Regions from separate parts of the Ureibacillus sp. GCM10028918 genome, predicted to be linked through region 2. Evidence: predicted binding sites of a transcription regulator. Region 2 holds the regulator's gene; the other holds the start of a gene.

Region 1 (12,279 bases), 330 kb from region 2:
TTTCGAATCATTTTAAAGGGACATCTCACAAACTTTGAGACGTCCCTTTTAGTCGGTAAAATAGTATAATTTTGAGTAAAAGCAACATAAGAACAAAACATTGCCCGATCGATTTTGGGCATGAATCGTGATTTTCTAATGGCTTATGCTTTTGATTTCACTTTACCTGTCCAAGTTTTGAATCCGCCTTGTAATTGGTAAACCTGATTATAGCCTTTTTTCTTTAAGAAAAGAGCAGTACGCGCACTACGGCCTGCATTTTGGCAATACAGGTAGACTGGTAAATCTGGTCGGATTTCTTTGTAGCGTTGGCGAAGTTGCGTTGAGGGGATATTACGTGCACCTAAAATATGACCCGCTTCAAATTCTTTTACTTCACGCACATCAATTAGTTGTGATTTACGATAGCCTTGGATAAACTCATCTTGATTTAAGTTTGTCACTGCCTTCTTAAGACGCAGTGAATTTACTAGAACGTATACGATGATAAGACCTAGTATGATAGCAATTGTATAAAGTACAGCCACTGCAAAATTTCTCCTTTCTTTCTTCATATTCCATTATAAAAGAGAAAGTGGCGTTAGTCCAATCAGTTTGTTAAAATGATATTTAGTGCGTTTTAGGAGATGATGAAATGAAAGCAAAATGGTATTTTATTAATTCAGGACCATGTAGTCCCTCGTATAATATGGCGTTAGATGAAGCGTTGCTTGATTTACATAGTCAAGGAGAAATTCCTCCAGTAATACGCTTTTATGAATGGAATCCAGCTACACTATCCATTGGTTATTTTCAAAGTGCAGAAAAAGATATAAATTTAGAAGTTTTAAGAGAACAAAAATTAGGATTTGTGAGACGCCCAACTGGTGGTAGGGCAGTTTTGCATGAAAGTGAATTAACCTACAGTATCATAGTGACAGAACAATACCCCGAGATGCCTGCAAGTGTGACAGAAGCTTACCGGGTGCTGAGTGAAGGGTTGCTTCTAGGTTTTCAAAAATTAGGCTTAGATGCCTATTTTAGCATCCCTGATACAGAGGAAAAACAAGCTGACTTAAAGAAACCGAAAAGCGCCGTTTGTTTTGATGCCCCTAGCTGGTATGAATTAGTCGTTGAAGGGAAAAAAGTAGCGGGAAGTGCTCAAACTCGCCAAAAAGGTGTTATTTTACAGCATGGAGCAATATTACTTGATCTTGATGAAGAGAAACTCCTTTCTGTATTTAAATTTTCTTCACCTGAAGCGAAAGAGAAGATGCGTCAGAAGCTCCCGGAAAAGGCTGTTGCCATTAATAGATTAACAGATAAGGAAATTACGATTTCGCAATGTATCAAGGCCTTCAGAGAGGGATTTGAGGAAGCATTGGAGATAGAATTGGTGCCCTATCAATTAACTGAAGAACAATTACAATATGTAAAAATGCTGGAAGAAACAAAATATTTAAGTGATGAATGGAATTTTAAAAAGTAAGAACGTACGTTTCTTCTATCCCGGAAATTTTTTTATAGAGTTGAAAGTCTTTAAAATAAAGGATTTGAAATAGTTTTAAAAAAATCAAGCCCTTGAAATGATATTTTTTATAAGGTAATCTTTTCTAGTGAAAAATTAACTACATCTAGTATTTACTTTATTTCTCAGACACTATATGTTGTGGTGATGGCTGAAGTAGATTATACTAGATGTATTATCTATTAAGGGAGGCTGGCAGATGGTATTGGCAAAAGAAACGAAAACAACCATCCTCGTAGAACAACTCAATAAAGACATAGAGAAATTTCCTCAAGTACATCCAATTACACCGGATATGCATATTACGCATAAAGGTGTTTCAAGATTGGTAATGATTGATCGCTATTCGTTTAAGGATACCGAAAAGAAAACATTAAAGGCCGGAGATTTTGTCGTATTAACGATCAAAGAAGATCCGAAATTTCCTGCCCGTGGTTTAGGTTATATTCAATCGATTGATGCAGAAGCAAAGAAAGCACAAATTTTAATCGATGAAGAATACCGCCATGTTCTAGATGATGCAACAGAACAACAAACAGGTATCATCGTACGCTCATTAGACGTCATTGAAAAGCCTCTTGAAATTTTCTATGAACAAATTGCAAAACGTAATGCGTTTGGATTATCAGCTGTTGAAGAGACAGAAGAAAATAGAGAAAAGTGGTTTGCGAAGTTTTATGATCAGCTCGTATCTTTAAAATTCATTCCAGCTGGTCGCGTGCTGTATGGGGCTGGCTCCCAAACAGATGTAACGTTCTTTAATTGTTATGTTATGCCGTTTGTTGCCGATAGCCGTGAAGGAATTAGTGATCACCGTAAACAAGTAATGGAAATTATGAGCCGCGGTGGTGGAGTTGGTACAAATGGTTCGACACTTCGTCCGCGCAACACATTAGCACGCGGTGTAAACGGAAAATCGAGTGGATCTGTATCGTGGCTAGATGACATTGCGAAGCTGACGCATCTAGTTGAACAGGGTGGCAGTCGTCGAGGTGCTCAAATGATTATGTTAGCGGATTGGCACCCCGATATTGTGGAATTCATCATTTCAAAAATGCAAAACCCACGTATTCTTCGTTTCCTAATCGAAAATACGAATGATGAACTAATCTCCCAATTAGCAAATGAAAAACTAAAATTCAAACCATTAACTCAGCAAGAAGAAGCAATGTATCAAGGGATTGTTAACTATAGAAATATTCCTGGTCTAGGGGGATTCAATGAACCTATAATCAAGGAAGCAGAATCTAAATTGCGTGATGGTGGTACTTATAGTGTTCACAATCCAGAATTCTTAACAGGGGCAAACATCTCTGTGACATTAACAAAAGACTTCATGACAGCTGTTGAGAATGATGAAGATTATGAATTGCGATTCCCGGATGTTGCAAGCTACACACCTGAAGAAATGGCCATCTACAACGAAAAATGGCACGAAGTAGGGGATGTCCGTGAATGGGAAGCTCTAGGGTACCGAGTTCATACTTATCGTAAAATTAAAGCTCGTGAACTTTGGAACTTGATCAATATCTGTGCAACGTATGCAGCAGAGCCGGGTATTTTCTTTATCGATAATGCAAACGACATGACAAATGCGCGAAGCTATGGTCAAAAAGTTGTTGCAACAAACCCGTGTGGAGAGCAACCTCTCGCACCATTCTCAGTGTGTAATTTAGCTGCTGTGAATTTGGCTCAGTTTGCTGAGAAAGAATCGAAAACAGTCAACTTCGAAGCACTGCGTGAAACAGTTCAAATAGGTGTGCGAATGCAGGATAACGTTATTAACGCTACACCATACTTCCTGGAGGAAAATCGTAAACAAGCTTTAGGAGAACGTCGAGTCGGTCTTGGAGTGATGGGACTAGCTGACCTATTAATCTACTGTGAAAAAGAGTATGGATCACAGGAAGGAAACGAGCTTGTCGATAAAATCTTCGAGACGATTGCGGTAGCAGCATATGAAACGTCGATCGAACTCGGAAAAGAACGTGGAAGTTTCCCTTTCCTTGAAGGGGAAACACCGGAAGAAACAAATCGCTTAAGACAAGCCTTCATCAATACAGGCTATATGCAAAAAATGCCTGAACATGTTCGCCAGGGTGTACTTGAAAACGGCATTCGCAATTCGCATCTATTAACAGTTGCTCCGACGGGATCTACTGGTACCATGGTAGGAGTTGCAACTGGCCTTGAACCATATTTCTCATTCGTTTATTACCGTTCAGGTCGACTAGGGAAATTTATCGAAGTAAAGGCAGAAATCGTTCAGGAATATTTAGAGGCACATCCGGAAGCAGATGAAAATAACTTGCCAGATTGGTTTGTATCATCAATGCAACTATCAGCGGAAGCACATGCGGATGTACAATGTGTCATCCAGCGCTGGGTGGATTCATCCATTTCTAAAACGGTAAACGCACCTAAAGGATATACTGTCGAACAGGTCCAAAAAGTGTACGAACGTTTATACAATGGTGGCGCAAAAGGTGGAACGGTTTATGTGGATGGAAGCCGTGACTCACAAGTACTTACGTTAAAAGCAGAATCCTCTCATGATGAGCAGTTAGCTTTTGAAGAAGTACTTGAAGAGGAAGTAAAACAGAAACAACCTGTAGTTTTAGTAGATACTATTGCACCGCTTGCAACTACAAACGTAACAATTGGATCTGAAGTTGGGAATACTTGTCCAGTTTGTCGTCAAGGAACAGTTGAAGAACTAGGTGGCTGCAACACATGTACTGGCTGTGGGGCACAACTAAAATGTGGGCTATAATAAGGTAGCAAAAAGGCAATTTCCATTATGGAGATTGCCTTTTGTTTTTAAGCGAACCAATAATCATAGATATTTTTAATAATTAAAACAACTGTCATGATGATAAAGAGCATTCTAACGAAACTTGTCCCTTTGCTAAGTGCGAATTTTGTCCCAAAAAAAGCACCGACAATCATTGATGCACCCATAATTAATCCGTACGTGAAGACTACTTCCCCTAAAATTAAAAACATGATAAGTGCTGCAATATTACTAATGAAATTTAGTAGTTTTGCATTGCCGGCCGCTTGTAAAAAATCAAAGCCTGCGATTAACAAGACGAACATCATAAAGGAACCTGCCCCTGGTCCGAAAAAGCCATCATAGAAGCCTAATAGTAGAATACTAGCAACAAAGAGTGTACCACGCTTCCAGTCTAATGGCTTTCGCTCTTCTAACTGTCCCCAATTCTTTTTTAATAGCGTATAAATCAATACGACTATTAACATAACAATAATTAATGGCCTCAACAACTCGGAATCTATTAAATGAACTGTCCACGCACCTAACATTGAAAAGATGAAAACGAAGGGCAGAATGGGGCCGAGTAGCTTTAGATCAATTTTACCAGCTTTAAAAAACGTTAATGAGCTGGTTAAGTTCCCCATGGAAGCTGCTAACTTATTTGTAGCGATGGCTGCCGATGGGGGAAGACCTACGGATAATAGGGCGGGAAGCGTGATTAAGCCCCCACCACCAACAGTAGCATTTATAAAAGCGCCGACAAACCCAAAAAAGATGATAATGATTACTTTCGTTAAATCCAGTTCCATTTTTGCGCTACCCCTAAACTATTAATGTATTGTGGTAATCTTATCGAAGTTGCCTGAAATTGTAAATGGATTATTCTATCTTTATAACAATAATAAAAACGCATTTGGTCTCCACCAAATGCGTTTATGTTAATCGTGATGTAATTTCATTCCAATCTCAGGATCCTTTTCAACTTCGTGCAATTTCTTAAATGAAGCAATTGCTACTTCCACCATTTCATCTTTAGGTTCCTTTGTTGTCAATAATTGAAGCCATAAACCTGGATAACCTAAATATTTCAGTACAGGAATACCTCTAAGCGAATTCGTTGCTTGCAGTACTTCGAATGATATTCCCAGTACAACTGGAATTAAAAGAATGCGAATCACAATACGCAACCACAATGGATCAGTAGGGAAAAAGAAATAAACAAACATCCCGATTACAACTGTAAATAAGATAAAACTTGAACCACAACGATAATGCAGTCTCGATTGTTTTTGGACATTTTCAACTGTAACATCTAAGCCGGCTTCATAACAATTGATGACTTTATGTTCTGCACCGTGATATTGGAATACACGTTTTATCAATGGAGTCATCGATATGACATATAAATAACTTAAAAGTAAGATCAGTTTGAAAAAAGTTTCTAAGAATATTTGAGGGTATTTCCCGGATATCCAAGGTGAAAATAATTCAGCCATAAATACTGGCACTAAGGTAAAGACAAATTTACCAAATAGGAAGGAGATAACCCCAACAACGGCTACACCTAAAATCATTTGAAGTTTCGACGTTTCTTCGCTATTTTGCACTTCTTCACCAGGGTCAATTTCATAGCGTTCACTTGAGAATTGAAGATGTTTTGCACCAAGTCCCGAAGACTCGATTAATGCAATTACTCCTCGAAGAAAAGGGATTTTTTTTAGTTTTTGAAAAATGGGTTTTTTCGGTTTTTTTGCATAATAGTATTCAATTGAATCATCGTTTCTACGAACTGCTGTTACGGTATGATCCTTTCCACCGAACATGACCCCTTCCAGAAGTGCTTGTCCGCCGTATACAGGTGCTTCATTAGCCAAGGTTCTACACCACTCTCTCAAAATATAAAACTTATAACTAATTCATTGTACTAAATATTCGTCAAAACCTCTACGTTTACGCATATGAATTTTAAATATTGGCGAAACTTATTAAAAAAAAGAGGTGCTGTCCGTGATTTATTTAGCTGTTACTACAAGTTTATTTGCTTCTATTCTTTTAACGATTGGCTTAAAACTCTTATCTCTTTTTCATTTTATTAAATGGAGTCCAGTTGGCTACGCCAAAAGATTAAATATAATGGAATCAAGTCATTGGTCAGTAAAATGGCTATTTTTACTTATTGCGATTTTTTTAATAACGCTTCTCCTTTATTTTGCTATGCAATTTGTTGAGATGGTTCCTAGCTTTCTAACTTCGCTTATTATTGGTTCAATATTGGCGCTTATATGTGAGTGGGTAATTTTTGATTTGCCGGCAGAGCTTTCATCTTTTAAGAAATTATCTATCCCTTTTATGGTTACAGTGATTATTACTGCTAGATTTGTCTTTGAAACAGCTGCTTTCCACTACGCGGCTCATAGTGAACAAAATAAGTTGCCGTATAAGGACTCTGTGGTAAAATAAAAGTGGTAATTTTCGTTAAAACAAGATTTAATGCCCAATGTGAATGTCCCATGTTGATTGCGGATAATCCAAAATATATACTTTCCTATCCGCTAAAAAGAGGAGAATGTTGATGAAGGTTTTAGTGCTAAATGGACCGAATTTAAATCGTCTAGGCAAACGTGAGCCAGAAATTTATGGAAGTGAATCTTTGGATGATGTAAAAGAGAAATGCATCAACCTCGCAGCACAATTTAATGCTACCATTGAATTTAAACAATCTAATCATGAAGGAATTTTAATTGATTGGATCCACGAAGCAGAAGATGCGGATGTTAAGGCAATTGTTTTTAATCCTGGCGCATATACACATACAAGTATTGCGCTGCGGGATGCAATTGCAGCTGTAAATGTGCCTGTCATTGAAGTGCACATTTCAAACATACATAAAAGAGAATCGTTTCGTCATGAATCAAAGTTAGCTGCAGAATGTGTTGGACAAATATGCGGTCTTGGAACTTTTGGCTATGAACTGGCGCTTAGAAAGTTCTTGGAACAATGAATGGGGGAGCTTTAAATGATTAAATTAGAAAAATTACGTAAAGCGTTAGTAGAACAGAATGTTGATGGGTTGCTGATTACAAACGGATTTAATCGCCGTTATATGACTGGGTTCACTGGATCGGCTGGAGTTGCAATCGTATCACAAGATGATGCAGTGTTTATTACGGATTTCCGATATACAGAACAGGCTAACAAACAAATTCAAGATTTCCGTATTGTTCAACATGAAGGGACTATTTTTCAAGAAGCAGCAGATACGATTGCAAAAATGGGTATCAAAACATTAGGTTTTGAGAAAGATACATTGACTTACTCAATGTATGAAACTTATAAATCGCTCATATCAGCTGAATTAGTACCGCTTTCTGGATTAATTGAAAAAATTCGCTTGATAAAGACTGAACAAGAGATTAATATTATTAAGGTTGCATGTGAGATTGCTGATAATGCATTTTCGCATATTCTAGAATTTATCAAGCCCGGTTTAACCGAGCTTGAAGTCTCGAATGAATTGGAATTTTTCATGCGGAAACAAGGGGCAACAGCCTCCTCTTTTGACACGATTGTAGCAAGTGGAGTGCGCAGTGCATTGCCGCACGGTGTAGCTACTGACAAAGTGATTGAAAAAGGTGATTTCGTTACACTTGATTTCGGTGCTTTATATAATGGTTACATTTCAGATATTACTCGAACAATTGCAGTTGGACAACCTTCCGAAAAGCTTGTTGAAATGTACAATACGGTGTTGGAATCACAACTGCTTGCCTTGGAAAAAGTAGGACCAGGAATGACTGGGGTGCAAGCAGATAGCATTGCTCGTGATTATTTATCATCTAAGGGCTATGGTGAAGCCTTTGGACATTCAACAGGACATGGAATCGGTTTAGAAGTACATGAAGGTCCTGCACTTTCATCAAGATCTAGCTCGGTTTTGGAACCGAACATGGTTGTGACAATTGAACCGGGTATCTATTTACCGGGAATTGGTGGAGTTCGTATTGAAGACGATGTTTTAATCACAGAAACAGGTAATGAAAAATTAACTCATTCAAACAAAGAATTAATTATTTTATAATGGAGGAAAACAGCTATGATTTCAGTTAATGATTTCCGTACTGGCCTTACAGTAGAAATTGATGGCCAATTATACCGCGTATTGGATTTCCAACACGTTAAACCAGGGAAAGGTGCAGCATTCGTTCGTTCTAAATTACGTAACCTACGTAACGGTAACGTAACAGAAAAAACTTTCCGTGCTGGTGAAAAAGTAGAAAAAGCACAAATCGACAACCGTAAAATGCAATATTTATATGCACAAGGTGATTCTCATATTTTCATGGATATGGAGTCATACGAGCAAACAGAACTTGCAGGTGCGCAAATTGAAGAAGAGTTAAAATACCTTCTTGAAAATATGGAAGTTCATATCCAATCTTACCAAGGTGAAATGTTGGGTGTTGAATTACCAAATACAGTTGTTCTTGAAGTGGCTGAAACAGAACCAGGTATTAAAGGTGATACAGCTTCAGGCGGTACTAAACCTGCGAAAATGCAAACTGGTTTAATGGTAAACGTACCATTCTTTGTAAATGAAGGCGACAAATTAATCATCAATACTACTGAAGGATCTTACGTATCGCGTGCTTAAGTAGGAAATAGTTTCGGATTTTAGAGTGTAGACAAGGGTCAAGTTGACCTTGTTTGCACTCTTTTTTTATTTTAATAGCTAATAATTTTGCCAGGTTGTTAATAAGGTATAAAAAGTCTTCTATCTATTAGATGTGTCTCGAAAACTCACAAGAGAAGAAATCGCAAGTGTGTTCGGAGTCCCGCTTCCTATGATTGGACTCTATGAATGTCCTGAAAACGCTAGTCGGTCAGTTTTACTCTGCATCGACAATAGAACGGAGAAGTACGCGAACGAAAAACGGCACGTCCTGTGCCATAGTTCGCATGACTAACATCCTGTTCGCTTTCGCCTCATGAGGGGCCGAGCGAGGCAAGTAACGCGGATGCGAGCGTTATTCAACAGTCTGAGTCATCTATCTATTAGATGATTTTTTTCTTCAGTTCAAGGTCTATTTTTTTGAACAAGCTCATATATTGCCTTACACAAGGAGGCGTCGTGATGGAGTTACAGGACGTTTTGCGAGTAGCTGGAGTAGGGCTCATAATTGCTTTGCTGCATGTTTTCTTCGAGCAAATCGGCAAGAAGGAATTCTCATTCTTTATATTTTTTATTGCATATTTGTATATTACTGCAGAACTAATACGATTTTTACGGCTTTTCTTTGGCGACATTCTTACATTCTTCCAATGGCTTAATTTAAATTAGGTTAAACTATGACATTTTTAATTTATGCCGTAATCCTAATGATTCTTTTAATATTTATCAAAGAAACAATCAACAAACTACATGGAATAATTGTCGTCATCTTTTTTTTCGTCCTATTATATTTCTTATTGTCGATGCTCACTATTCCTTTTTTAGAGCAGCTCCTTTCATATGTACAGTCAGTGCCTTATGTACCTCAACTTGTGTACTCTGCACTTTTCTATCAGCTAGGTTTGTTCTTTCAATCGATTTTTGAGGAAGAGGATTATGAAACATTTGGCGAACTCGTAATGTTCTCAATTCGTATCGTGCTGTTATTTTACTGGACAAGTGAACTAGGAAAAATATTGTCAAGTTTATCGTCAATTTTAGAAAAGCTTCAGTAAGGGGCTCTGTGCCAATGCATGAAATACTAAATATCTTTTTGGACCCATTGAAAATTGCTGGACAATCCATCATTTTAATCTTGACTTATACCATCATGTTTTTAATAGTCGAAGCGTTTGTACCGAAATTCAAAAAATTTGCGGATGCACTATTTGTGATCATTCTCGTTTTAACACTTGGACAAACTGTGGTGGATGCTTTCTCCTTGATGGGAAATTTAGTCGATGTTGCTTCTGATTTCTTTTTAGCGATTACACCAATTTTAACTTCGCTTTTAGTTGTTTTAAATGCAGTATTTTCATTTATCGCATGGAGCCCGGTCATTCTTTTTATTTTCGAGATGTTGATTTTACTTTGCAAAAAAATATTAATCCCGGCCATTACTGTGGCATTAATACTGGATTTTTGTACAAGGTTTATTCAAGATATTTCATTTTCAAAGGCTTCTGAATTGATACGGGGAACAGTGATGACGTTAATTACTGCCTCCCTTATAGCGATGGTTACAGTACTTTCTTTTACAGGTGTTGCATTCTTTACAATTGACCAAGCTATCGCAAGCCCGATCAAGAAGGTAATTGAGCAAACTGTTCCGATCGTTGGATCACTGATTGTTGAAGGTTTTTCTATTTTTCACAAATATCAATCGACTGCTACAACAGTGGTTGGTTTTGGGGCCATGACTGCTTTTTGGGGGGCTTCCTTCTATCCGGCAGGTAGGCTGCTTATTCATGCGTTAACATTTAAGTTTATAGCTGCGATAGTGGAACCATTTACTGGAAGTACTATTAGTGGATTGCTGGATGATGTAGGAAAGTCATTATTGCTGCTTTGTGCAGTTGCCATTTTGTTAGGAATTGCCTTTGTCTTTATTTGGTTAATATTAATGGTAATTATGCAGCTAGGGGTGGGGAAAAGCTTTTGATCAAACTAATCGCGATTATTTTAATAGGAAAATGTTTACTACTTTTGGCAGATGAAAAAGACATCCTGGTCTATGTAAAACTAGCAACCTTATTAATTTTTTTAACAACAGTATTAGATTTTCTTAAACTCTAAAGCATAGAGTTGGGACTAGCTTCATACAATGTGTTGAAACAGAAAACTTTGATCAGTAAGGCTGTAATCACCTAGAAGGCATGATCATTTCACGTATAAACAATGAATCTTGCTGAACAAAGTAAATGCCTATCGGCAAAAAGCCGAGGTGTAATAGAAAGAAAGGGGGCGCCAAAAAAACGTGAGGTGGAAAATAAATGGAAAAAACAAAAATTAATCTTTATTCCGATTGCAGTATTAGTGTTCATTGCGTACATTTCTGTTACGTGGAATGAGTCAAATGAAGAGCAAAATCAATCATCAACAGAAGAAAGTAGACTTGAACAAGTACTCGGTCAGATTCAAGGAGTTGGACAAGTAAAGGTATATTTCCATTATGAGAACCAAACTCCCAGTGAAAATGACTCAGACAGCTTACTAAATGGATATCTAAGTTCAAGTGAACATGAAAAATATTTATCAGGATTGCTCGTTGTATCGGAAGGGGCGTCTAACCCGGCTATAAAAAAGCAACTTTTAGAAACTATTAGTAGTGTCATGCAAATGCCTACTCACAGAATTATGATTGTACCTATGGAGAACAAAGGAGATGAACAATGAAAGTAAAAAGAAGAACCGTATGGTTATTAACGCTACTAAGTTTGGCGGCTGTTATCTCAGTTTATTATGTATTTGAACCAAATCGCAGTGTGGATTTAACAACAATTTTTACAGATGACACATTACAAGAAACTACTCTAACGGGTGTAACGGAAGAAGAAATTACAACAACTACTTCAGAAAGTTATTTATTCGATGAAATGCGTATGGAAGTTAGTAACGAACGAGATCAGTTAAGAACTCAATTAACAGAAAAAATTGCATCTGACGACTATACAGCAGAAGAAAAAAGTGCTGCCTATAATGAAATGAATGCGTTAATTGCTCAAGAATCTTCAGAATCCATGCTGGAAATGTTAATTGAATCTATTGGTTATTCAGATGCTTTAGTACGAATAAATGAAGAAAAAGTGGCAGTTTCAGTATTGACTGAAGAGTTATCATCAGCACAAGCAAACGAAATTATTTACATTGTAAAATCAGAAATTGAAGATGCACAAGTAACGGTAAACCCTGAATCAAATTACTATTAATGCGATAATATTTTTTAATATAGTATTAATATTGTTAATAAGACAGAAATTACGCAGTGCATTCGTTATAGCAACGAAA
Region 2 (12,279 bases):
CTTTTGAGAGTTAGCCAAATGATTTTCCAACCCATCATAATCAAAGTTAGAAGTGATAAAAGTGGGCAGCTCTTCTGCCATACGATAATGCAGGATTGTTCCAAGAATCTCATCGCGAGTCCAGGTCGTTAGGGTTTCCGCTCCCAAGTCATCCAACATTAATACCGGTGCCTTTTTCACAAAATCAATCTTTTCTTGAAGCGTATTATCAGAAATAGCTTGTTTCATTTCACTTAAAAATTCAGGGACGAAAACAAGTACTGATCGAATCTTCAAACTTGCCAGTTCATTTGCAATCGCACCAAGCACAAAAGATTTCCCCACACCAAACGGGCCATAAATATAAAGACCCTTTGATGGTAACTCTCCAGTTTCTTTCACTATTTTTATGAACTTTGATGCAAGTTCCGCTACATCTATTTGAGAATCATTATTTAATAAATCTTTAACCCTAGCTCGTAATACATCTTTTGGCATGAACATGCTTGAAATCATTTTCGCCGATTCGCGTCTTTCTTCCTCGATCAGCTTCTGTTCACATTTGTAATATTCAATTTCAATTGAATTGCGAATGATCGATAGTTTTGGAATAAATCCATTTAGATAGTTTGTACAATTGTCAGTATTATCGCATCCGCAGCAACTAGAATTCTGACTAATATACTCATTTAGTGTGGTTAAACCACGCTCAACCATATCTTTATCAACAAGAGTGTCATTTTCTTCCAAAAACTTTTGAACTTGTGCATTTTCTAAAATTTCTCTTCTCAATTTATCATACCGTTCTTGAAAAGATGGCATTTTTATTACTCTATTAAGAGCTTTATTAATAGGTTCGATTTTAAGTCACCTCTCCATCTGATTGTCCCAACGCTTCTAAAATCTTTTTGCGTCGTTCCTCTGTTGACTTCTGTTTTTCAATATCAGGCTTCTTAGCTTCTTCCTGTTTATTTCGTTTATAAAACCATTCAGGGATTATTTCTTTACTTTGTCGATTCGAATTTTTATAGCCGGAACCACTTGGTTTTGTACCTTGCGCTTTATTGTCGTTTTCATTTTTCCACTTTGTATACTGATCCCTTTCGGTGCGAGCTAATTCCATTGCCTCTTTTGCCGTTTTTAGGTTTTTTCGTATCCAGTGGTCAGCGATTCTTTCCACATATTTTCGAGGCAGCTTCATATCGGTAGTCAGCATTACATATTCCAGAAGAACATTTACTACCCCCACCGGCATCCCGTGCTTCACAATTAATTCCTCTGCCAGTTCAACCGAAGATGGCAATGGCTCTTTCCCGTTATTTATATCTCTTAATACTTGAAGCGGTGGTGTTGTTTCGAGATAAATTTGAAGTTCCTGCTCCTTTGTCGATTTTAGTGCAGCTTGCGGCTTCTCACTTTGAACAAATGTTTTTTCCATTTTTGGGGCATCCTTGGAAACAGTTAGCTTATAATAATCCGCAGCTGCCTTTTTTAATCGATCAATGGAGATATGCATATTATCATCCAGCGCTAAAATAACAACCTTTTGCATATCTAAAGGCGATAAATGATAAAGAAATGCAAGCTTTGCGATTACTTCTTTTACTTCAGCCGTGATACTGCTAGAAGGAATCAGACTTTCCGATAACCCCGACATTAACAAATTAAAATCGAACTGTTCAAAATAAAACGGATAATCATGTTTCTTTCCTTCATTCATCTCAGCAAAATCCTTTGGCACATTCATATGTACTGGCTTGTACACATCCATAAATGAACGGGAAACCTCTTTAAACGTGTCCTTATTGATGGCTCTCGTAAAGCGTCTGCGAAGCTTTCGGTAAGCCTGTTCACCAATCTTCGAGAATAGGAACATTGAAAGTAACGGATCTTGAAAAAATGCAGGCGCATCAAGAGGACGAATTAACTCATAAATGAACTGGCGACTATCTTCTTCATCTTTTCGGAAAGTTCGTAGTAATCCGATTGCCTCAAGTGCAATTCTCGCTTCAAAAATTTTCCCGATTGGCATATTTAATACATTCATCAAATAATAATGGGTCATCGGATGATTATTATGTAGGTCTTCCCCTTCTGCCCATAATGTTAAATAAAGACTTATTGGTTCAGGGCCAGTCAAGGGTTGATAAAACAATGTCAGTAATTGACGTTCATTCGTTGAAAGAAAATGAGGGAGACTTATTTCAAAATGATCCGTAGGCTGTACTTCCTTATACAAATGAACCATTTATTTCCCTCCATAACTTTATTTTTTTAAATCAGATTGACGCTGAAGAAGTTCTTTCATTTCTGCAATAAACACGTTGATATCTTTAAATTGACGATAGACGGATGCGAAACGAACATAGGCCACTTCATCTTCTTTTGCCAGCAAATTCATAACCTTTTCGCCAACATCGTCAGAACGAACTTCTGAATTGCCTATTCTTCTTAGATCTTTTTCTACAGACAGAGCAATTCCTTCTAAAGTGTCTAACGTTACTGGGCGTTTCTCACAGGCACGAATCAGACCGCGCAATACTTTTTCTCGACTAAATTCTTCCCTTGAACCATCTTTTTTAACAACGATTAAAGGCGTTTCTTCAATCTTTTCAAATGTAGTAAAACGAACCCCACAGGATTCACATTCCCGGCGCCGTCGTATTTCTTTATTATCATCAACAGGTCTCGAATCCACAACACGTGTTCCATTATATTGACAAGCTGGACATCTCATAGTATTTCTCCCGTCTCACTCTTTTTCATTACTCTTATTATAACAAATCTCATTTATATAGAAAAATAGCAGTTATTTAGTGTTCGTAATAGTCAATTCTAATATATTTTGCAATAGAAAAACATTATTTTCTTATATTTTTCTTCTCCCATCCACTATTAAACTATCGATGGCAAGAAATAAAAGACTAATTAGATAAAAATATCCAGATCAGGCATCTTAAAGAACAGGCACATCCTACTATGTAAACTATGCAATATTTCTAGAGGGTGCAGCAGGGTTAACAATGCCTGAGGTGACCTTTCGCAAAAGACGATGGCAAATTTATTAGTACAACCGATATTTTAAAAGGACATTATATGGAATATGGAAGACATATCAAAACAAAAAAGATAGGAGCATATACCCCTACCTCTTTGTGTATTATTGCACAAACAACTATGCTATAACTACTTCTAAAGCTTTGACGATTTTCTTTGTTAAGTCTACTACACGAGATGAGTAGCCCCACTCATTGTCATACCAAGCAAGTACTTTCACTTTGCGAGTACCCATTACCATTGTCAACTGACCGTCAATAGTAGAAGAGTATGTTGTTGTATTATAGTCTGTTGAAACTAAAGGTTCCATTGTAAAGTTTAAAATTCCTTTTAAAGGACCTTCACTTGCAGCCTTGAATGCTTCATTAACTTCTTCAACAGTTACATCTCTTTGAAGATCCACTACAAGATCAACTAATGATACGTTTGAAGTTGGAACACGTAAAGCCATTCCGTGTAATTTACCTTTTAATTCAGGTAAAACTAGCGATAAAGCTTTTGCAGCACCTGTTGAAGTCGGAATGATGCTATCTGCACATGCACGAGCACGGCGTAGATCTTTATGTGGATTATCTAAATTCTTTTGGTCATTTGTAAAAGCGTGAACTGTTGTCATTAACCCATTCTCGATACCAAATGTATCATTTAGTACTTTTGCTACAGGGGCTAGACAGTTAGTTGTACATGATGCATTTGAAATCACATCATGTTTTTCGATATCCAACAACTCATCGTTGACACCCATTACAAGTGTAATATCTTCATTTTTACCTGGAGCAGTTAAAATAACTTTTTTTGCACCAGCTTCTAAATGCATTGCTGCTTTTTCGCGATCATTAAATTTACCTGTTGCTTCAATTACGATATCTACACCTAATTGTTTCCATGGCAATTGTAATGGATCACGTTCACTAATTAGTTGAACACGCTTACCATTTACAATTAAAGCGTTTTCTTCTGCTTCAACTGTTCCTTCAAATCGACCATGATTTGTGTCATACTTAATTAAATGTGCTAACGTTTCTGATGGATAACTAGCATTTATCGCAACGATATTTAATTCATCTTGAGCAATTGCTTGGCGGAAAACCATGCGTCCAATACGGCCAAACCCATTAATAGCAATAGAAACTGTCATTATTTGTAAATCCTCCTGTATTTGCAGTTAGTAATATATTATTCTATCTCTTGCAATTAGTATAACACATTTACCTAAAAGATGAACACAATTTATTCAGAATTAAAAAGTTTCTATTTTCTGAATAATCCTATTGTGTATATACCCGAACCACGCAGATTATATGCATTAGAGTTTATTTAATTTCCTGAAAGTTTTTGTTTCACCACAACTCTTATAAAAAATAAAAAGGCCGACTCATCAAAGTCGACCAATTGTATAGCATATTTACTTTAATGATACGCATAAAGTACAAGAATTGGGGTTAAATGACATTCCAATTGCGCAGAATGGTTTCTAATTGTTCTGCTGTTTGTTCAATCGTTCCATTATTATTTATAACCGCATCTGCCCCTTGTTCTTTCACAGTTAAAGGCAACTGCGAGCGTATACGTGCTTTCGCATCTTCTTCCGGCAATTGATTTCGCTCCATTAAACGCTTCAATTGCGTTTCCTCTGTAACCGACACAACTAAAATTTTCTCTACGAAGTGCTGCAACTTGCTTTCAAACAATAGAGGTATGTCCATGATGACTGTTTCTGCACCATTTTCAACATGCTCGTCACGTTGACGAATCATCTCTTCACGTATGGCTGGATGAATGATGCTGTTCAACATTTTTCTTTTCTCTTCATCATTAAAAACGATGGCACCAATTTTTTCACGATTCATAGCACCATTTTCTGTTAAAGCATCTTCACCAAATGCCTCTACAATTTTTTGCAGAGTTGGTGTTCCCGGTTCCACTACAAGTCGAGCCACTACATCTGCATCGACAATGGGAAGGCCATATTTCTTCAACATATTAGCAACGGTACTTTTACCGCTTGCGATACTGCCGGTTAACCCAATAATCATTCTCTGAACACACCTTTTAATGCTGACATTTCGGACAATACACCGAAGTTCGTCCGCCTATTATTAATGATTTTGTAGCTGTATTACATTGAGGGCAAGTTTTCTTCCCATACATTTTTAGACGATCTTGCATTCCACCAGCTTCACCATTTATATTACGGTAATCTGAAATGGTGGAACCACCCATCTCAATGCTTTCCTTTAAAATTGTACGAATCGCTTCAAACAATTCAATTTTTCGCTTTTTACTAATGCGATTCGTTTTCCGAGCAGGATGAATGCCCATTTTAAAAAGTGCTTCTGTTGCATAAATATTGCCGCAGCCTGAAATGACCTGTCCGTCCATGATCACTTCTTTAATAGGCTTGTTTTGATATTTTGTTAACTCACATTTTTCTAAAAAGAACTCACATGCGCCTTTTTCAAACGGTTCTGGTGCCATTAGAAGAAGTGGCGGATGGTCCTCTACTTTTTTAACAAAACGAAGCTCGCCAAATCTTCTTATATCTGAATAAACTAGAAGTTCTCCAGATTCAAGGGTAAAAATTGCATGCACATGCTTACGAAATTTCTCTTCTGTAATATCACTTAAATTCTGAACAACAAACCATGCACCAGTCATTCCTAAATGATTTACAAAAAGAAAGTTTTCTTGATTTTTTTCTAAGTGAAAATAGATATATTTTGAGCGACGTGTAATGCTTTGGATATTCATTCCTTGCATTACTTCCTCAAATAGGTTTGGCTCAATATTTTTGACAATGCATTGTTTGCCTAGTCCAAAAGAGCTGTATATTGTATCTGAGAGTTCCACTTTTAAAATCGTTTTCCCTTCAACAGCTGGCACCAGTGCCCGAACAACACCTTCTACCTCTGGTAATTCAGGCATATTTCCACTTCCTTATTTTGCATCGTACCAAGTATGACCATAGTTGAAATCTACTTTTAATGGAACCGTAAGTTCGATCGCATGCTCCATTACTTCCGGTACAATTCGCTCTAGAATTTCAATTTCCTCTTTTGGTGCTTCAAAAATTAATTCATCGTGTACTTGTAATAATAATTTCGACTTTAAGCCTTCTTCTTTTAAGCGTGCATCCATATCGATCATCGCTTTTTTAATAATATCCGCTGCACTGCCTTGAATTGGGGTATTCATGGCAGTACGCTCTGCAAAGCTGCGCAGGTTGAAATTTCTGCTCGTAATATCTGGTAAATAGCGGCGACGATTTAAAATCGTTGTTACATATCCCTTTAGCTTCGCTTCTTGCACAATCGTATCCATATATTCTTTTACACCCGGGAAGCTTTCCAAATATTTTTCAATAAATTCGCCAGCTTCTTTCCGTGTAATATTTAAACTTTGAGATAGACCATAATCACTTATTCCATATACAATACCAAAGTTAACGGCTTTAGCGGCACGACGCATATTCGAAGTGACTTCTTCTTCTGATACATGGAATACGTCCATTGCCGTACGGGTATGAATATCCATTCCTTCATTAAAAGCTTCCACTAAAGCTTCATCATTGGACATATGAGCCAGTACGCGCAATTCGATTTGTGAATAGTCTGCTGCGAATAATACCCACTCCTTTTCTGAAGGGACAAATGCCTGTCGAATTTTTCGACCTTCTTCCAGGCGAATAGGAATATTTTGAAGGTTTGGATCTGTTGAACTTAATCGACCAGTCGAAGTTAATGCTTGTTGGAAGCGAGTATGCACCTTGCTGTCTTCACAGTGAACTTCCTTCATAAGCCCTTCAATATAAGTGGATTGTAGTTTCGCCAATTGACGGTAATCCAAAATATATTGAACGATTTTATGTTCAGTTTGTAGCTTCTCTAGAACATCAGCAGCAGTTGAATAACCCGTTTTTGTTTTCTTCACTACCGGCAGACCCAGTGTTTCAAATAGAATTACACCTAATTGTTTAGGAGAATTAATATTAAACTTCTCTCCTGCAAGCTCATAAATCTCTTTTTCAAGAGCGGATATTTTCTGTCCCAAGTCCTTACCCATGTTTTCAAGTGTCGGGATATCAACTTTGATTCCTTTGCTTTCCATAGATCCGAGAATTGACGCCAGCGGAAGCTCTAATTCGTAATACAGCTCGAACTGTTCATTTTCCTTTAGCTTCTCTTCGACAACCGGCTGCAGTGACCAGATAGCAAAAGCTTTGCGACTGACATGCTCACCTAAAACCGATTCACTCGGAACCGTCCATTTTGCCCCTTTTCCATAAATCGTTTCATTGGCTTGTATATCTGTATATCCAAATTCTTTTGCAAGTGTAGCTATATCATCACCTGAGATAGCAGGATTAACAATATAAGCAGCCAACAACATGTCAAATTCAACACCACGCAAAGTAATCCCCACACGATTTAAGATTGCTTGAGCTGCTTTGCTATCTGACATATACTTTTTCTTCGTTTCGTCTTCCAACCAATTTTTGATGGCTTCGTTTTCCTGCATTGCATCAAAAGAAAGATAGAAGGTTTTTACTCCATCAGTAAAGGCAAAGCCTAAAACGCGGCACGAATGATAATGTTCATTTTCAATCTCGACATGAACGGCCATTACATCCTTTAGCATACCCTCTGTCACTTCTTGGACAATCTTGAATTCTAATTCAGCTGTTTCTTTTTCTTCTACCTGGAAGTCACTTTTTTCAATTAATGACTTAAAGGAAAGCTCTTGCCATATAGATAAAAGTTCTTCTTCATTGGGTCCTGGATAATTTAAATCCTCGAGCGTGATTTCGATCGGCGCTTCCGTAAAAATAGTTGCCAGCTTTTTGGATAGCTTTGCTGACTCTTCATTTTCCACCAGCTTTTCTTTCATTTTCGACTTTTTCATGTCTTCAATTTTTTCATATAATGTTTCGACAGAACCGTATTCCTTCAGTAATTTGATGGCTGTTTTTTCACCAACACCGGGTACACCCGGAATATTATCTGAAGCATCTCCCATTAGCCCCTTCATATCAATAATTTGAAGTGGGGAGAGCCCATACTTTTCTTCTATATGTGCTGGCGTATATTTTTCAATATCCGTCATTCCCTTACGAGTGATATACACAGTCACCTGCTCAGTAGCGAGCTGTGTTAAGTCCTTATCACCCGAAACAACAATGACATCCATGTTTTCACTTTCAGCTTGCTTGGCAAGTGTCCCGATAATGTCATCTGCTTCATAAAGCTCTTTTTCATACCGCTTGATTTGATAGGCATCAATCAGCTTTCGCAAATACGGAAATTGCTCTGAAAGCTCTGGCGGCGTTTTTTGACGTCCGCCCTTATACTCCCCGAAGGATTCGTGGCGGAAGGTTGTTTTTCCCGCATCAAAAGCAACAAGCATTTTTGTCGGTTTCTCTTCTTCTACTATTTTTTGCAGCATCGTCGTAAATCCATATACAGCATTCGTATGAATTCCACTGTCATTTGCGAGTAGCGGCAACGCAAAAAATGCACGATATGCCAAGCTATTTCCATCAAGTAATAATAATTTTTCTTTAGCCATTAAACGCTCTCCTTCATAATTGCAACAAGTCTTGTTATTAAATAATCTTCTCTATTTTACTTTATCCTTTGTACTGGCTTTTTTCCATTATAAAACACGTATCAGTCGAAATTACGACCAATACGTGCTACAAGGGACCATTATTACAACAACTCAACCATGAATTTTAGGAGTTTGGTTCTTTGATAATTTTGGATAAAAGATTTCTTCATATATTACTGTTAGTAAAAATGCGTTCATAAAGGCGAATACTAGATAAAGCGGCATTCCACCAAGATCGTGTACCATTAGGCTTCGGGCAAATACCTCTACTATTCCTACTTGTGTGAAGTAAAAAATCATCCCCACACCCACTTGCCAGATTGGTCTTTTGTCTTTTCTGCTTTCAAATTTCAACACTTTTTTGAAGCTATCACGAACATCCTCTACAACAAATAGCGAAATGCAGAACATAACAATAAACAATAAAGGTATATGTATTACTTCAAATTTTAACCATGAGTATGTTGTTGCTCTAAATATAGAAGTAATAGAACAAGACATGATGAATGCTAGAAGTATATTTTGAATCAGTTGATTTACTTTGTACAACTTTCATTCCTCTTTTCAGATAATATACGTTTATAGTACAACAGAAGTTATATTAATAGATAGTAGTAAAATATGTATCTTTTAGCCTATTTTTTAAAATTAATGTTTTATCTTGCAATATAAAAGGTATAACCTCATATTTTATTGGTTATACCTTTTCAGACTGTTGACATACGCTCGCATACTGCGTTGGTTGCCTCGTTCGTCCCCTCATGAACGTTTTGTTCTATTCGGGTCTTCACTTGGCTTCCCGCCTTGTCTGGCAAGCGTTTTCAAGTTAGTCTGAGGTATCTTTAATTTTCAAGTATTTCTATTAAAATGAGTGTAGACAAAGTCGATCATCGACTTTGTCTACACTCATACCTTTTGGTTAATCTAATTTATTTTAATATTGTCATAGGAGCATTCTCCACCTTCAAAAGCATAGAACCCCCACATTCCATGTTGATAGGTTTCATCTTGTACCGTTAACAAAAGCTCATCATTTATATAAAAAGATAAATTATTATCTATTGCTTTCACCTTTAAATGATACAACTCATCATGTTTCCATTTGTATTCTGTCACGGCTAATACAGTTGTATCAAAATTCTTTAACCCAATAGACACTTTGTCTCCAGAATCAAAACCTGCATAATAAAATTGTGATGTACCCAGTGCTCGAAACAAAATTCCATGCGAGTTTCCTTTTACTGGACGAATTTGAGCTTCAATGATTGCCTCTTCCATATAATAATGCCCTGTGAAGCTTGCGCATTCTTCATCGCTTTCCATTTGCATTTTATCTTTTTCCAATGTCCATTTTCCACGGTGATGAGCAAATGGTGTCACACAACTAAACTCGACGGCTTGTTTTTTAAAATCAATTTCATAAGATGGCTTACCATAGATTCGAAACTCATCCAAAAAGATTTTGCCAAATGCTCTTTCCGTTCGCGAGGAGTCCGTGTGAATCATCAGACCCACTTCCTCTACTAAATCACCTTTTGTATCTGGGATTGTAAATTCAATCGTTTGCCAAATATTATCAATTATAATAGGTTCCTTTGTTTCGATTGTTTTTTTATCATAAGTAGTACGGACGTATGGGGTCAAAATGATTGCCTCTCCATGCAAGCGTTCTACTCTTACTTTCATGGAAACCGTTTGCCCACTATAGGCAGTCGGCGCAAAGGTTGGCGAATATTTTTCATCCATAAAAAGATTTCTTCGGTAAAAACTTCTATAAAAAACCGTCGATAAATCTCCCTGGTACATCCTAATTACAACGATTTCTAACGATCCGCTAGTTCTATATCCTTTATTTTGTGCATGACGCAAAAAAGTTTTAAAAGGATAACTAGTGCCAAATCCATGAGTAGACCCAGGTAAAGTAAAATCCAAATAGACTTCCTTCTCTTTATAGCTTTTCACTAGTTGTGCAGGGGGTTCTTCATTTGCTTCACGGTAGCCTAATAGAGCAACTTGTTTTGCAAATGTGGGTAAGTCTACAATATTTAAATATCCTGAAACACTGGATGCAACGATAGAATCATTGATTGGCTTTCGGTAATTGGGAGCAAATCCATCTATCCCGGTTAACGCTCCCACAATTGAACCAACCGTACCAGCGTTGCAATCCGTATCCCAACCACACATGGTGGCAATTTCAATTGTTCGGCTAATATTCCCTTCTCCGTACAAAAGAGCCAGAATACAAACCCCTGCATTTGGAATGATATGACAGATTCCACCGTACTTATCATATCCCCATTCTTGTTCTAAAAAGTCCCGGCAAGCCCGGAAGTCATTTGGATTTTTTTTGTGAAAATCAATTACCGCATGGACTACCTTTGCATACGTACTATCGACTGGAATTTGCTTTAAAGCTTCATAGAGAATTTCATGGACCTCATTTTTAGCAAATGCTAAAGCAATACAAGCTGCAATAAAACGAGCACCGAATATCCCGTTTCGATCGTGGGATACACTTGCTGCAATTTCGGCATACTCTGCCGCCTTGCTTGGGTTATTTGGAAAGATTAAACCAAAAGAATCAATAAAAATTTGCCCGCCGATTTGTTCGGCTAAAATCTCTCCATTCTGTTCAATCGAACCAGAACGTGGAGCTTTAATCCCTTTTTTCAAATTTAAGTAGGCTGTATGTTCTGTACTGATTTGGTCGCCCCCCCACCAAATCATGCCTCTACCTTCACGCAAATAGTTTAACCAAGTTTTGGCGACATCCTGTGGTTCTAATTTACGGTCCTTTGCATGATCTAATAGTGCTCTTATAAAAAAAATGGGACCGTTTGCATCGTCATCTGCCGAAAAGACATTATAGTCTTTTACATAGTCTTTTATCTCTCCAAATACATCTTGGATCATTTCAAATGTCCATTCAGGTGGTTCGACTGGCGCACCTAATCGTATACCAGCATTCATCGCTAATATACTTGCATATACTTTTTCCAGATAATTATTTGGGATCATCATATGGCCCCCCAATTAATGCCCAATAATTCCTTCCTGTTTTCGAATGATTTGTAAATCCTTTTCAATAATTTGTTTAGCTACACTCGCAAAGGATATGGCTTCTTCATCAAAATTGATTTGGTTTGTCTTAGAAAGCAAGTCTATGTTGTCACGATTTATAAAATTCGTTCCATACATCGCCCCCAAAATCACTCCCACCATTACACCAATCGAGTCTGTATCTCTTCCAGAATTGATGCCGTCTAAAATAGATTTGTAGTAATCTCCATCGTTATAAACGATAAAGGCTAATGCAAGCGGTAATTCCTCAATAGAGAATAGTCGGCTTGGTGTATAATGATTGGAAGGAATTCCGACTTTCTCTATTTTGCGATGCACATCATCACCCATGGGCGAAAAAGGTGCAATGCTTTCATGTAAAATTGCCACCAATTCTTGGTAGGAGCATTTACTCTTCTTCAATTCTTTTGCGATCTTTGTAAGGGCTATGATTGCTTGTTTTGTGCCATCCTTAGCTAAGGAAATTGCCGTTTCAATAACATCCTCAACAGTAACGTTTGGAGTGAATGCACATGCTACACATGCCGCTAATACTCCAGCCGCTTCAAGACC

Evidence for each region. Region 2 encodes NrdR, which represses ribonucleotide reductase genes. Its sites were predicted from a motif close to AACACNATATATNGTGTT; they were not measured.
Region 1: the regulator NrdR is predicted to act here: its motif matches at 1,636-1,653, upstream of ACFQU5_RS02015 (vitamin B12-dependent ribonucleotide reductase).

The regions. Positions count from the first base shown of each region.
Region 1 is NZ_JBHTFK010000002.1:414,426-426,704, forward strand. It holds gene ACFQU5_RS02005 (rhodanese-like domain-containing protein) at 144-527, opposite strand; gene ACFQU5_RS02010 (lipoate--protein ligase family protein) at 635-1,468, shown strand; gene ACFQU5_RS02015 (vitamin B12-dependent ribonucleotide reductase) at 1,707-4,280, shown strand; gene ACFQU5_RS02020 (TSUP family transporter) at 4,328-5,092, opposite strand; gene ACFQU5_RS02025 (DUF1385 domain-containing protein) at 5,222-6,106, opposite strand; gene ACFQU5_RS02030 (hypothetical protein) at 6,291-6,743, shown strand; gene aroQ (type II 3-dehydroquinate dehydratase) at 6,856-7,284, shown strand; gene ACFQU5_RS02040 (M24 family metallopeptidase) at 7,300-8,361, shown strand; gene efp (elongation factor P) at 8,377-8,934, shown strand; gene ACFQU5_RS02050 (stage III sporulation protein AC) at 9,415-9,621, shown strand; gene ACFQU5_RS02055 (hypothetical protein) at 9,630-10,007, shown strand; gene ACFQU5_RS02060 (stage III sporulation protein AE) at 10,022-10,933, shown strand; gene ACFQU5_RS02065 (hypothetical protein) at 10,930-11,067, shown strand; gene ACFQU5_RS02070 (hypothetical protein) at 11,254-11,667, shown strand; gene ACFQU5_RS02075 (SpoIIIAH-like family protein) at 11,664-12,200, shown strand.
Region 2 is NZ_JBHTFK010000002.1:79,971-92,249, reverse strand. It holds gene dnaI (primosomal protein DnaI) at 1-831, opposite strand, end outside; gene ACFQU5_RS00405 (replication initiation and membrane attachment family protein) at 842-2,227, opposite strand; gene nrdR (transcriptional regulator NrdR) at 2,246-2,716, opposite strand; gene ACFQU5_RS00395 (glyceraldehyde-3-phosphate dehydrogenase) at 3,155-4,174, opposite strand; gene coaE (dephospho-CoA kinase) at 4,479-5,072, opposite strand; gene mutM (bifunctional DNA-formamidopyrimidine glycosylase/DNA-(apurinic or apyrimidinic site) lyase) at 5,089-5,961, opposite strand; gene polA (DNA polymerase I) at 5,974-8,601, opposite strand; gene ACFQU5_RS00375 (DNA polymerase I) at 8,755-9,192, opposite strand; gene ACFQU5_RS00370 (ADP-ribosylglycohydrolase family protein) at 9,568-11,667, opposite strand; gene ACFQU5_RS00365 (ADP-ribosylglycohydrolase family protein) at 11,680-12,279, opposite strand, start outside.